Regions from separate parts of the Clostridium sp. USBA 49 genome, predicted to be linked through region 2. Evidence: predicted binding sites of a transcription regulator. Region 2 holds the regulator's gene; each other region holds the start of a gene.

Region 1 (4,613 bases), on a different contig from region 2:
TACCCCGCTTGGTGATCAGAAAAATATGGCTTTTAGTTCTACTTTATCTACATATGGAAGAGGAGTAGGAGTAGCTGTAGCAACAGGAATGAACACAGAAATAGGTAAAATAGCAAAAATGCTTGAAGATGATGAAGATAACGAAACTCCTCTTCAGAAAAAAATATCAGAACTTGGAAAAATTTTAGGATTTGCTGCTCTTATAATATGTGCTATTATGTTCATAGTTGGAATTATCCAAGGAAGAGAATTATTTGATATGTTCTTTACTGCTATAAGTCTTGCAGTAGCTGCAATACCAGAAGGTCTTGTTGCTGTTGTTACTTTGGTTTTAGCTATGGGCGTTCAAAAGATGATAAAACAAAATGCAATTATAAGAAAACTACCTGCTGTTGAAACTTTAGGGTCAGTTAACATAATTTGCTCTGATAAAACTGGTACATTAACTCAAAACAAAATGACAGTCACAAAATTTTATGCAAATAATGTTTTTGATGATATATCTTCTTTAAATATAGAAGATCCTATCCATAGGCTTCTTTTAGAAAATTTAATTTTATGTACAGATGCTACTTATTCTGAAGGTTCCAGTACTGGTGACCCTACAGAAATAGCTCTTCTTGAAGCTGGGGTTAAATTTAATATATTTAAAGACACTTTAGAAAAATTACATCCTAGAAAAAATGAAATACCTTTTGACTCAGACAGAAAACTCATGACTACTGTAAATCAATATGATAATCAATATTTTGTAATGACTAAAGGTGCAACAGATAACCTTCTTAATATATGTACATCTATATATATAGATAATGAAGTAAAACCATTAACAGATGAGTTAAAAAATAAAATAATGAGTTATGCAAATAATATGTCAGATGATGCTCTTAGAGTATTAGGAGCTGCGTATAAAAAAATAGATTCTCCTCATGTAGCTATTGACAATTTAGAATCTGATTTAATTTTTATAGGTCTTGTTGGAATGATAGATCCTCCTAGATTAGAAGTTAAAGATTCAATAGCTCAATGTAAAAGATCTGGAATTAAAACCATTATGATAACTGGAGACCATAAAAATACTGCTTTTGCAATAGCAAAAGAATTAGGCATAGCTGAAACTTTAGATCAATCAATTTCAGGAACTGAACTTGATAAATTATCTCAAGAAGAGCTTAGTGAAAAGATTGATAATTTAAGAGTTTTTGCAAGAGTTTCCCCAGAACATAAAGTAAAAATAGTAAAAGCATTTAAATCAAAGGGAAATATAGTCTCTATGACAGGCGATGGAGTTAATGATGCTCCTTCATTAAAAGCTGCTGATATAGGAGTTGCTATGGGTATTACTGGTACTGATGTTGCAAAAGGAGCAGCTGATATGGTACTTACAGATGATAATTTCTCTACTATAGTTTCTGCTGTAGAACAAGGAAGAAATATATATAATAATATAAAAAAATCCATAATATTCCTACTATCTTGTAATACAGGTGAAATAATTTCTTTATTCTTTGCAATACTTTTAGGCTGGCCTACACCATTAATGCCTATACATTTATTATGGGTGAATTTAATAACAGATACCCTCCCAGCATTAGCTTTAGGTGCTGATCCTGGTGATCCTAGCGTAATGGATGAAAAACCTCGTAATCCAAAAGATAGCTTATTTGCTCATGGCGCTGGAATAAACCTTATATTAAATGGTATTTTAATAGGTATTTTAACACTTTCAGCTTTTGTAATTGGAGCAAGGGTTGAATCAAATGTTACAACATTATTCCCAATATTCCCTGAAAATATTTCAAAGGATGCATTAATTCACGCACAAACTATGGCTTTTATAGTTTTAAGTGTATCTCAGCTAATACATTCTTTAAATATGAGAAATTCTAAAAAATCTATATTTCAAATTGGATTTTTCTCAAATATGTTTTTAATAGGTGCTATATTAATTGGAATATTCCTTCAAGATATAGTTATAACTGTTCCATTTTTAGCAAAGATATTTGAAGTTTCTAATTTAACAGGCAGTGAATGGGGTACTGTAATATTGCTTTCAATAATTCCACTTATATTTAATGAAATTGCTAAAATATTTATAAGAATAAAAGAAAAAGCTTAAAATAAAAATTTACATTTAATTAATTATTTGTTTTCTTTATATAATAAAACCATACATGTATTAAATAAATTTTTTAGTACATGTATGGTTTTAATTTATATAAATTATTTAGTCTTTAAACTTCTTCCCAATTTATATATTTATTTAGTTTTTCAACAAATTTTATAAGATACTTTTCCTCTAATTCAGTGAATCTATTAAACTCTGGACTATCTAAATCTAAAACAGCATAAACTTTATTTTCTTTAATTATAGGTATTACGATTTCAGAGTTTGTGGCAAAATCACAGGCAATATGCCCTGAAAAATTATGTACATTATCTATTCTTTGAACTTTTTTTAAAGCTGCTGCACTACCACATACTCCATTTCCAAGTTTAATTCTATTGCAAGCCGGCATTCCTTGAAAAGGTCCTAAAACAAGTTCATCTCCTCTCATTATATAAAATCCTACCCAATTTAATTTATCTAAACAAGCTTTTATAATAGCACTTGCATTGCTTAAATTGGCAAGAGAATTTTTTTCTGTGCTGCATTGTCCTTCAATCAATATAAGCATATATTTATATTTTTCTTCTGTAGACATATTTTGCAAAACATCTAATTTAAACATATTTTACCACCTTTTTAATAAATTTATTCTGCATAGGAATATATAAATATGTATTATAATGAAGTAGAAAAATTTATACTAACCTGCCTCATCATATTAATACTATTTATTAAATAATAAACATATGATATTGATTTTGTCAATAAATTTTCAAGAAATAAAATTGTTGAATTATATTGGAAAATATTCTATAATAGTCTTCGTGATACAATATATAGTGGTTATTTGCGAAAATAATACTATATATAGCTAAGTATTATAATGGAGGTAAATATATGGAAAATAATATAAAGTCTTTATTTAAAAGAGTTTATACAAAAGAACTAGAAAAAGATAAAAATAAAACAGTATATGATTTATTTAACTGGAAAACTGTAGATGTATTTTTAAAAGACTATAAAACTTCTAAAGTTATCATTGATATGAAGGATTTAGAATTTCCTGAACATTATTCTCAAAATGCTTGTAATATTATAGCTTCTAAATATTTTAGACGTGCAGGAGTTCCAAATAGTTTAGGCTATGAAAACAGTATGAGAATGGTTGCAGATAGATTAGTTAGTTTTTGGGCCAATGCTTTAGTTGATGAAGGCATAATAGAAACACAAGAAGAAAAAAATATTTTTTATGATGAAATGGTATATGGATTATTAAACCAAATGTATGCTCCAAATTCTCCTCAGTGGTTTAATACAGGTCTTGCACATTCTTATGGAATAAAAGGTAAAAAACAAGGTAATTATTATTATAATGAATCTTTAAACAAAGTAGTAGAATCTGAGGATAATTATACAAGAACTCAAGCTTCTGCCTGCTTTATATTATCTATAGAAGATAAACTCTTAGGTCCTCATTCAATATCTGAGCAATTTGTTACAGAAACAAAACTTTTTAAAGGTGGTTCAGGTACAGGAACAAATTTTTCTTCTCTTAGAGCTAAAGGTGAAAGACTTTCTGGAGGTGGAGTATCTTCAGGACTTATGAGCTTTTTAAAAGGTTTAGATAGAAATGCAGGAGCTATAAAATCAGGTGGAACTACTAGACGTGCAGCTAAAATGGTTTGTCTTAATGTTGATCACCCTGAAATTATGGATTTTATAACTTGGAAAGCTAAAGAAGAAGCAAAAGTAAGAGCTCTTGGTAAAATGGGATATGATACAGATATAGATGGTGAAGCTTATGAAACAGTTTCGGGGCAAAACAGCAATAATTCTGTAAGATTTTCTGATGATTTTATGAAAAAAGTAAAAAATCTAGATAATAACGAAGATGAAGTAATAGAGCTAAAAGGAAGAGTTGATGAAAAAGTAAACACTACAATAAAGGTTAAAGATATTTGGGATGCATTTAATGATTCAGCATGGCAATGTGCAGATCCAGCTCCGCAATTTGATGATACTTTTAATGCATGGCATACTTGTCCAGCAGGAGAAGATGGAATATATAACGCCCCATACAATAGAATTAATTCTACAAATCCTTGCGGAGAATATGCTTTTTTAGATGATTCATCCTGTAATTTAGCTTCTATAAACATATTTAAATTTTACAATCATTCTACTAAGAGTTTTGATTTAGAGGGATACATACATTTAATAGGACTTGTACAGCTTGTCTTGGAAGCATCTATACATTGGGGCCAATATCCAACAGAAGATATTGCAAGAAAAACTTATATGTTTAGAACTACAGGCCTTGGTATTTCAAATATAGCTTCACTTTTTATGGTTATGGGATTTCCGTATGATTCAGAAGAAAGCAGAGCTCTAGCTTCTTCACTAATAGGTATAATGACAGGATATTCATACTATGTATCTTCACTTATGGCTCAAAAGGTTGGAACTTTTAAAAAATATGAAATTAATAAAGAGTATATGCAAA
Region 2 (4,613 bases):
ATAAAGTCATTATTGTTTTTTAACTGTTTTTTTAAATTTTCATTAAAACTATAATTACTTATTCTAATAAAAAAAATAGTTAATACTATAACGCTCAAACTTAAAACAGTTAATATATAATATACAAGTCGTTTTTTCACATTAATCACCTATGTTAAACCTATATCCTACACCTCTAATAGTTTCAATATATTTAGGGGATTTATCATCATATTCTATCTTTTGCCTTAAATGCCTTATATGAACATCCACAGTTCTTGTCTCTCCAATAAAATCATATCCCCAGACTTTATCAAGCAAAAATTCCCTAGTTATTACTCTGCCTTTATTTTTTATTAGTATTTCCAGTACTTCAAATTCTTTTAATGTAAGCTCTATTTTTTTCCCGTCTTTTGTAACTTCATGATTTTCAAAATCTATAACTATACTATCAAACTTGAAAATTTTATCTATTGGATTATTTGATGTCCTTCTAAGCACAGCCTTAACTCTTGCAAGAAGTTCTCTTATAGAAAATGGTTTAGTTATATAATCATCTGCACCAAGTTCTAACCCTAAAATTTTATCTAATTCTTCGCTTTTAGCAGTTATCATAATTATTGGAATATTAGAAACACTAATGTCTTTTCTAACTTCTTTACATACATCATATCCATCTTTTTCTGGAAGCATCACATCCAGTAGCACTAAATCTGGCTTTTCATTTTTTATTAATTTTAAAGCATCTATTCCATTGCCAGCACAAATAACTTTATATCCGACATTTTCAAGATTAAATTTTATAAGTTCTTGGATATGCTCTTCATCATCTACAATAAGTATTTTATATTGTGACATTATACCCCTCCATTATTATTTCATATATATGTATGAAAACATTCGTCCACAATTTTTCCCAAATTTTCTATAAGAATAAAGTTCATATTCTTTATTACAAAATGTACAAATATCTACTGAATTTATATTTTGTAAATAAACTCCCTGACTTTTAAGTTGTGTACTTATACATAGTTTGAGATTTAATTTGTTATTTTTTATAATATCTATATCTTTATATGTTTTACAACTTTTAAATTTTTCAGCTACATCTTCACCTATTTCATAACAGCATTCCATATTATGAGGTCCTATATATGCAACTATATCAGATGGATTTGAATTAAATTCTTTTTTCATTTTTTCTATTGCTTTAATAACTATACAAGAAAGTGTCCCTCTCCATCCACTATGTATCGCAGCTATTACTTCTTTATTTGTATCATATATAATAACAGGTACACAATCAGCAGTAAACACACCTATTCCTATATTTTTTTTATTTGTTATAATTCCATCTCCTTTATAATTATATAAACTTAAACTATTATTTGTTATATATATATTATCTGAATGAATTTGACTTAAATACAATATATCTTCTAGTCCCATTAATTTCTTTAATTTTTCAATATTATTTTTACCAATATCTGAATTTATATTAAAATCAATATTATTTTTTGCTGTAGAAAAAAATATATTAGCATTTTTCACTTTTTCAGTTAAAAATTCATATTTATCTATTGCTATTTTTTTCATTTTTCTCTCCTTAATTAACATTATAACATTTACTCTTAAACATAATAATAAAAATAAATATATTTTAACTTATATTTAACATAATAAAAATGCCCTTTAGGGCATTTAACTTTTATTTGTCATTAAATTTTTTATTTCTTCCATAAATGTATTTATATCTTTAAATTGTCTATAAACAGAAGCAAATCTTACATATGCTACTTCATCTAAATTTTTTAAACTTTCCATAATCATTTCACCTATATAATCAGATTTTACTTCTGTAAGCATCTGATTACTTAATTTTTTTTCAATATCATTTGCTATAGCTTCAATTTGCATACGTGATATAGGCCTTTTTTGACATGCCTTCAAAAGACCGTTTATTATTTTAGACTTATCAAAATACTCTCTACTAGAATCTTTTTTTATAACTAAAATAGGAATATCTTCTACTTTTTCATAAGTAGTATATCTTTTGTTACATTTAAGACATTCTCTTCTTCTCCTTATAGCCATGTCATCTTCCGTAGATCTTGAATCTACTACTTTGCTTTCTTCATAACCGCAGAATGGACACTTCAACTTATTCACATCCTTGTAATTATAATATAATTAAATGTTTTTATTTATATTATAATTATACACTTTTATGTTACATTTTTCTACTCTTTGTTATTTTCAATAATCTCTTCTCCTTCAACAAGTATTACATCCACACCAATTTTAACTACTTTTGACCAAGGTATTTCAATTATATTATTTCTATTAAACCAAGAAACATTTTGATTAGGTAATAAAATAGATATTATTTTGTAACCATCACAATCAATTTTAAAATCTTTAATATATCCAAGCTTTGTTCCAGAATTAACATCTATTACTTCCATTGATTTTAAACTATTTATTGCATACATAGATTCTTCCATACTTTTTATCCCCCTTGCATTTTTCATAAATTTATTTTATAGGTTTATTCTAATATAATTTATATGAATATTTTAATTATTATATTATGATTATCTAATAAAAAAGTCTTTTTATTAAATATTTACCACTATATATAGCTGTAATAGAAATTTAGAAACACTATAAATTGTATATCGAAAATTAATTTACAGCTTATTATAGGTTAGTGATATTATTTATTATATAAAATTTAAAGAGCCTAAAAAGGCTCTTATATATATTTTCTCATATGCTTAAGTGCGGTTTTTTCAAGACGAGATACTTGTGCTTGAGATATTCCAATTTCATCAGCAACCTCCATTTGAGTTCTTCCATCAAAAAATCTTAAAGATAATATTAATTTTTCTCTATCATTTAATTTTTTCATTGCTTCTTTTATAGATATATTTTCAAGCCAGCTATCATCTGAATTTTTATTATCACTTATTTGATCCATAACATATATTGCGTCTCCTCCATCATGATATATAGGTTCAAATAGTGAAACTGGATCTTGTATTGCATCTAAAGCAAATACAACTTCTTCTCTAGGAACTTTTAATTCTTTAGCAATTTGAGATATTGTAGGTTCTTTATTATTTTCACCTACTAATTTATCTCTTACTTGAAGCGCCCTATAAGCAATATCTCGTAAAGATCTGCTAACTCTTATAGAATTATTATCTCGTAAATATCTTCTAATTTCTCCTATTATCATAGGGACAGCATAAGTAGAAAATTTTACATTTTGAGATAAATCAAAATTATCTATAGCTTTAATTAATCCTATGCAACCTACTTGAAATAAATCATCTACATTTTCTCCTCTATTATTAAATCTTTGAATTACACTTAAAACTAATCTTAAATTACCTTTTATAAATTTTTCTCTAGAAGCCTCATCTCCATCCTTCATATTAATAAGCAGCTGCCTCATTTCATTTTCTTTTAAAACTGGAAGCTTTGCTGTATTAACTCCACAAATTTCAACTTTGTTAATCATCATTCCGTCATCAGCCCCTTTAGAATAATAGCATTTAAATTATTTCCCGAGGAGCCGATTTTTATACTAAGGACAATCTATATCATTTTGTTTATTTCTTTTTTTAATCTTTTTATTATTCTTTTTTCTAGTCTTGATATATATGATTGTGATATTCCTAGCATATCTGCAACTTCTTTTTGCGTTTTTTCACATTCTCCGTTTAAACCAAATCTTAGTTGTACTATTTCTTTTTCACGACTATTTAACTTGTTCATAGCTACTAACAAAAGTTGTTTATCAACTTCATCTTCTATTAGATTATATACAACATCATTATCTGTCCCTAAAATATCTGAAAGAAGAAGTTCATTCCCATCCCAATCAATATTTAAAGGTTCATAAAAAGATATTTCTGATTTTACTTTACTATTCCTTCTTAAATACATAAGTATTTCATTTTCAATACATCTAGATGCATATGTAGCAAGTTTAATTTTTTTATTAGGATCAAAAGTATTCACAGCTTTTATAAGACCTATGGTGCCTACTGATATTAAATCTTCAACATTTACTCCTGTATTTTCAAACTTACGTGCTATATATACTACTAATCTTAAATTTCTTTCAATTAATATGGATCTTATACTTTCATCACCTTCAATTAATTTAGCAACTAAATCCTCTTCTTCTTCTTTGCTTAAAGGAGGAGGAAGTGCATCATTACCTCCTATGTAATATAGTTTTTTTGCAAATATTTTAAAATTTAAAAGTAGTCTATTTAATATTACCTTAAGTCTAAACATAATTTCCCCCCAAATTAAATTATTCCTCTAGATAAAAGAGCTTGATAATCATCATAATCACTTAATCTATTTTCACAAACAGCAACTATTACTTCTCTTTTTTTTATTTCTTCACCATTATGAATAACTATATATTCTGGTTTAAATCCAATTAAATTACCTATTTGACCATTTACAACTTTATAAGGAATATAAAATTTATTTTTATCATTGATTTTAAAATCATCTATGTATTTTTTTTCTATTATCATTACAGGTAATTTAGTCGCAGGTTCTCTTAATTCATTTCCTGTATCTAAAAAAGCTCTAATGCTTTTTTCTTT
Region 3 (4,613 bases), on a different contig from region 2:
AGTTGGAAGTACAGGAAACAGCACAGGACCACATCTTCATTTTGAAATAAGAATAAATGGAGTTCCTAAAGATCCTACTAAATATTTAAATGATATAAAAAACAAATAATATAAATCTTCCATTACATTTACATTAATTTCTGATTTTAATTGAAATAAATTATTTATATGAGTATCTAAATGCAAAAAACTTAAGGATTTGAGCGCAAGGTAATGGGCATTACACTAAATAAATATATATCAGAATGTAAGATTATTGGTATAGTAGTAACCCACCCCTGATTCATGAGGTGGGGTTACATTTATGGAAGAAGCTTTGTAATATCAATCATACCTGCTCCTTGAGACCATTTAAACATATTTAAAAGTTTGCAAGAAACTTTTAATAATGATAATACATCTTTAAAAGAAAGCTCTGGGTTATTTTCAAACAAAAGAGCACAAATACCACTTATAAAAGCAGCAGCACAAGAAGTACCACTATAAGTTGTATAAGGTTTATCTAAAGGATAAGCATATATTCTTGAACCATTTCTTTCTGAAATATAATTTTTATTACAGTTTAATGAGCAAATTTCTACACAGGCTGCCGATAAATCAGGCTTTTCCAGTTTACCATAAGGACCAGAGGAAGAATGAATATAAGGCTTAATACCACTTCTAGTATCTAATCCTGCAACAGTAATACAATTATTTAATGTAGCAATACCTTTAATTGAACCTTCTTCATTTTTATTACTATTACCACTCGGAACAACCACAACTATTCCTTTTTTTACAGCAATATCAAATATTTTAGAAAAAAGTGAAATAATAAAAGAATTATAGTCTATAATTTCAAAAGGAAGACAAATTACTTTTATGTTGTATTCAATATTTTCATTAAGTATAAGTTCAATAGCATACAATATGTCTGAAATAAAGCCTCTGCCTATATCATTAAAAGCTTTTACTGAATATAAATGGCTGTTTTCAGCAATACCTCTATACATACCTTTAGAAGCAGCTCCACTTCCACATATAATACCACTCATAAATGTTCCATGTCCATTATCATCATAAGGATATTTCATATCATTTATCAAATCTACAAATTTTTTAATTTTATTATTAGGATGACAAATATCTGTATGAGGGTAAGTACCACTATCAACTAAACCAATTCCAATTCCTTTCCCAGTAAGTTTATATCTTTCTTGAAATGTTATACCATTTGCACTTAAAACACTCATTCCACATAAAAAAGCATTTGTATCGAAAGATATATATGAAACTTCAGGAAGCTCTAAAAGCCTTTCTATTGCACTTTTAGATAAATTTGCACTTATACATTTTATTGATGGTATATTTCTTATTACTTCTGATTTATAGGATTTTATCTTTTTTTCTATATTTTCTATTAAAGTCTTACATTGAATTATTACTCTATAATTTTTATAGCTATTACTTTCTAAAGCCTGTTTGAGATTATAATCAAGTTTGCTTTTAAAAGAGAACATAAAAGCCTCCTAAAAAATTGATACCAATATATATTATGAAACTTTTATAATATTGATACAAATTAGAATGTTTATTATTAAATTATTTACATATATTTTAAAACCATTAATTATTTTATAGTTTATTGTTGAAAATTATATGTTTATAATTTAAACTTAAATTGTAAAGGTTATATATAAACAAAACTTAATTTTACATATATTAAGACTTTGTATTGAAAATCTTTACTAAATAAAAAAATTATATTTATTTTAGAGGGGGTATTATATAATGCAAATAATAAAAAAAGATGGCAGAATTGAAAAATTTGATATAAATAAATTAAAAGCAAGTATTGAAAATTCTGCTAATGATATTAACTTCCCTATAACTGAGTCAGATTTAAATATAGTATTAAATGATATAAAAAAAATACTAAATTTATTAAGAGAAAATTCTTCTCTTACATCAAGTTATGAGGTAAGAGGAATAGTATATCATGTTCTTATAAATTCTGGTTTTTCTAGTGTATGTAAATCATATATGGATATATAAAATTATATAAAAATTTAAATATGATTTTTAAAATTTTAATAAAAATTAATAAAATTTACCTAGAATAAAAACATAACCATAGAAAAAAATAAAATTATATATAAGTGTTTCTATTTTATATTTTGAAAGGATGACGAAAATGAAAGACAGTTTTTTTAAAGACTTAAAAAATAATGAATATATAGAAGACAGCTTTATGGTTATGAAAATTTTAAATAAAGAAGATGGTGAATTTACAGCTTTTATTGGAGATAAAACTGGAGATTTTAAAATATTTATACCTCAAATTCATGAAAAGATTAATATTGGAGATGTTATATATATAAAAGCTAAAAAAAATATAATTTATGAAGTAAATGAATATAAAAAGATAGAAGATTTTGATATAAATGATTATCTCCCCAGTTTAAAAAGACCTATAGAAGAAGTTATAAGTGATATAGAAACTATATCTAAAGAAGAATTTAAAAGTCCAGAAATAATAAGTTTAAATGATTATTTTTTTAAAGATAAAAGTTTTTTAGAAAAATTTAAAAATGGTATAGGGGGCTTAAATCAGCATCATAATTATATAGGAGGATTAGCTGAACATACTTTAAATGTTATGTATATGACTAAAGTTATGGCTTATAGATATAATTGCAGGCATAAGGAAATTGCTATACTTGCAGCTAAGCTTCATGACATAGGTAAAACAGAAGAATATGATATAAATGGTCCTTTTTCTGTTTCAATTAGAGGAGAAATGGAAGGACATATAGTTATAGGAGTTACTATGATTGAAGAGGCTTTTAAATCTGGAGGGAATATTTATAGTGAAGATTTTAAAAATAGAATTAAAGGATGTATAGTTCAGCATCATGGTAAAATAGAATATGGCTCTCCTAAAGCGCCAAATACTGAAGAGGCTTTTATAGTACATTATGCTGATTTTGTTGATGCTACTATGAACAAAGTAGGTCAAGTAAAAGATATTACAGAGCCAGGTACTTGGTCAGAATATGATAGAAGAATAGGAACAAGATTATATATTTAATATTTATATGTAAAAATAAATTATTGCATATATAATTATTGAGGTGATAATTATGGATGCAATAGTTAGTTTGATAGGTAATGTAGGGTTTCCTATAGCTGTATCTATATATCTTTTAGTTAGGATAGAAGGTAAGCTTGAAAACCTTACAAACAGTATTAACAATCTATCTAGTGTCATAAACACAATAAATAAATAGTACTAATTATATTTTTAATTTTTTTATATTTAATTGTATTATTATGAAAAAGCTTTTTAAAATGCAGTTTTATGTGTTTTGAAAAGCTTTTTTTATGCAAGTTTAACTTGATATTAATGCATTTTATATTTATAATTCTTTATAATGGAAACATATATAAAAAAGGGGGCAGGCTATGAACTGCAGAAAAAATTATTTAAAAGGAATAAAGAGAGTTGTTGTAAAAGTAGGAACTTCTACACTTACTCACTCTAGCGGTCTTTTAAATTTAGATCGTATAGAAAGTTTAGTTAGACAGCTGGCAAATTTACACAATCAAAATATTGAGGTTATATTAGTAACTTCAGGAGCTGTTGGGGCAGGTATGGGAAAACTTGGACTTAAAACTAAGCCTAAAACTATTCCTGAAAAGCAAGCTGCGGCAGCTGTAGGTCAGGGAATACTTCTTCATATGTATGAAAAAATTTTTTCTGAATATGGGAAAACTATAGCTCAAATACTCCTTACAAAAGATGATTTTGCAAATAGAAATAGATTTTTAAATGCTAGAAATACTTTTTTTGCACTTTTGGATAAAGGTGTTATACCTATAGTAAATGAAAATGATGCTGTTGTGGTAGATGAAATAAAGGTAGGAGATAATGATACATTATCAGCTTTAGTATCTAGCTTGGTAGAAGCTGATTTGCTTATATTATTATCTGATATTGATGGATTATATGATGATAATCCAAATATAAATTCTGGAGCTAAACTTATTCATTTTGTAGATTATATAAATGATGATATAGAAAATATGGCAAATGGAGCTGGTACAAAGTTAGGAACAGGAGGTATGGCTACAAAGTTAAGTGCCGGGAAAATTGCAACAGCTTCTGGGACAGCAATGATTATTGCAAATGGATCAAAACATTCAATACTTCAGGATATTATAGATGGCAAAGATGTTGGGACTTTATTTAAACCTAAAGAATGTCCATTGCAAGCAAAGAAACATTGGATTGCATATAGCACTGATATAAGTGGTAGAGTTATAATAGATAAAGGAGCAGAAAAAGCACTTATAAAAGAACAATGCAGTCTTCTTCCAAGTGGAATATCTAAAGTAGAAGGTTGCTTTAATGAAGGAGCTGTAATATCTATATATAATTATAATGGCAAAGAAATAGGAAGAGGAGTAACAAATTATTCTTCTTCAGAAATAGAATTAATATCGGGCAAAAAATCTAGTGATATAGAAAAAATATTAGGTCACAAGCATTTTGATGAGGCAATACACAGAAATAATATGGTGATATTTTAATGGAGGTAATTATGGATATTAAGGAGAAAATAATAGAAAAA

The links. The regulator NrdR, encoded in region 2, represses ribonucleotide reductase genes. The targets are predictions, from matches to a motif close to CACNANATNTNGTG.
Region 1: B5D11_RS07565 (vitamin B12-dependent ribonucleotide reductase) is a predicted target of NrdR. The motif match lies at 2,939-2,952, and genes of this name have one in related genera.
Region 3: B5D11_RS04915 (ATP cone domain-containing protein) is a predicted target of NrdR. The motif match lies at 1,524-1,537, and genes of this name have one in related genera.

Annotation. Positions count from the first base shown of each region.
Region 1 is NZ_FUYD01000006.1:102,938-107,550, forward strand. It holds gene B5D11_RS07555 (cation-translocating P-type ATPase) at 1-2,119, shown strand, start outside; gene B5D11_RS07560 (GAF domain-containing protein) at 2,235-2,732, opposite strand; gene B5D11_RS07565 (vitamin B12-dependent ribonucleotide reductase) at 3,008-4,613, shown strand, end outside.
Region 2 is NZ_FUYD01000002.1:206,320-210,932, reverse strand. It holds gene B5D11_RS02930 (two-component system histidine kinase PnpS) at 1-140, opposite strand, end outside; gene B5D11_RS02925 (winged helix-turn-helix domain-containing protein) at 142-837, opposite strand; gene pgeF (peptidoglycan editing factor PgeF) at 853-1,575, opposite strand; gene nrdR (transcriptional regulator NrdR) at 1,681-2,139, opposite strand; gene B5D11_RS02910 (YlmC/YmxH family sporulation protein) at 2,220-2,483, opposite strand; gene sigG (RNA polymerase sporulation sigma factor SigG) at 2,735-3,508, opposite strand; gene sigE (RNA polymerase sporulation sigma factor SigE) at 3,583-4,290, opposite strand; gene spoIIGA (sigma-E processing peptidase SpoIIGA) at 4,305-4,613, opposite strand, start outside.
Region 3 is NZ_FUYD01000003.1:218,895-223,507, reverse strand. It holds gene B5D11_RS04925 (peptidoglycan DD-metalloendopeptidase family protein) at 1-109, shown strand, start outside; gene B5D11_RS04920 (S8 family serine peptidase) at 303-1,499, opposite strand; gene B5D11_RS04915 (ATP cone domain-containing protein) at 1,771-2,034, shown strand; gene B5D11_RS04910 (HD domain-containing protein) at 2,174-3,070, shown strand; gene B5D11_RS04905 (YvrJ family protein) at 3,123-3,269, shown strand; gene proB (glutamate 5-kinase) at 3,445-4,572, shown strand; gene B5D11_RS04895 (glutamate-5-semialdehyde dehydrogenase) at 4,584-4,613, shown strand, end outside.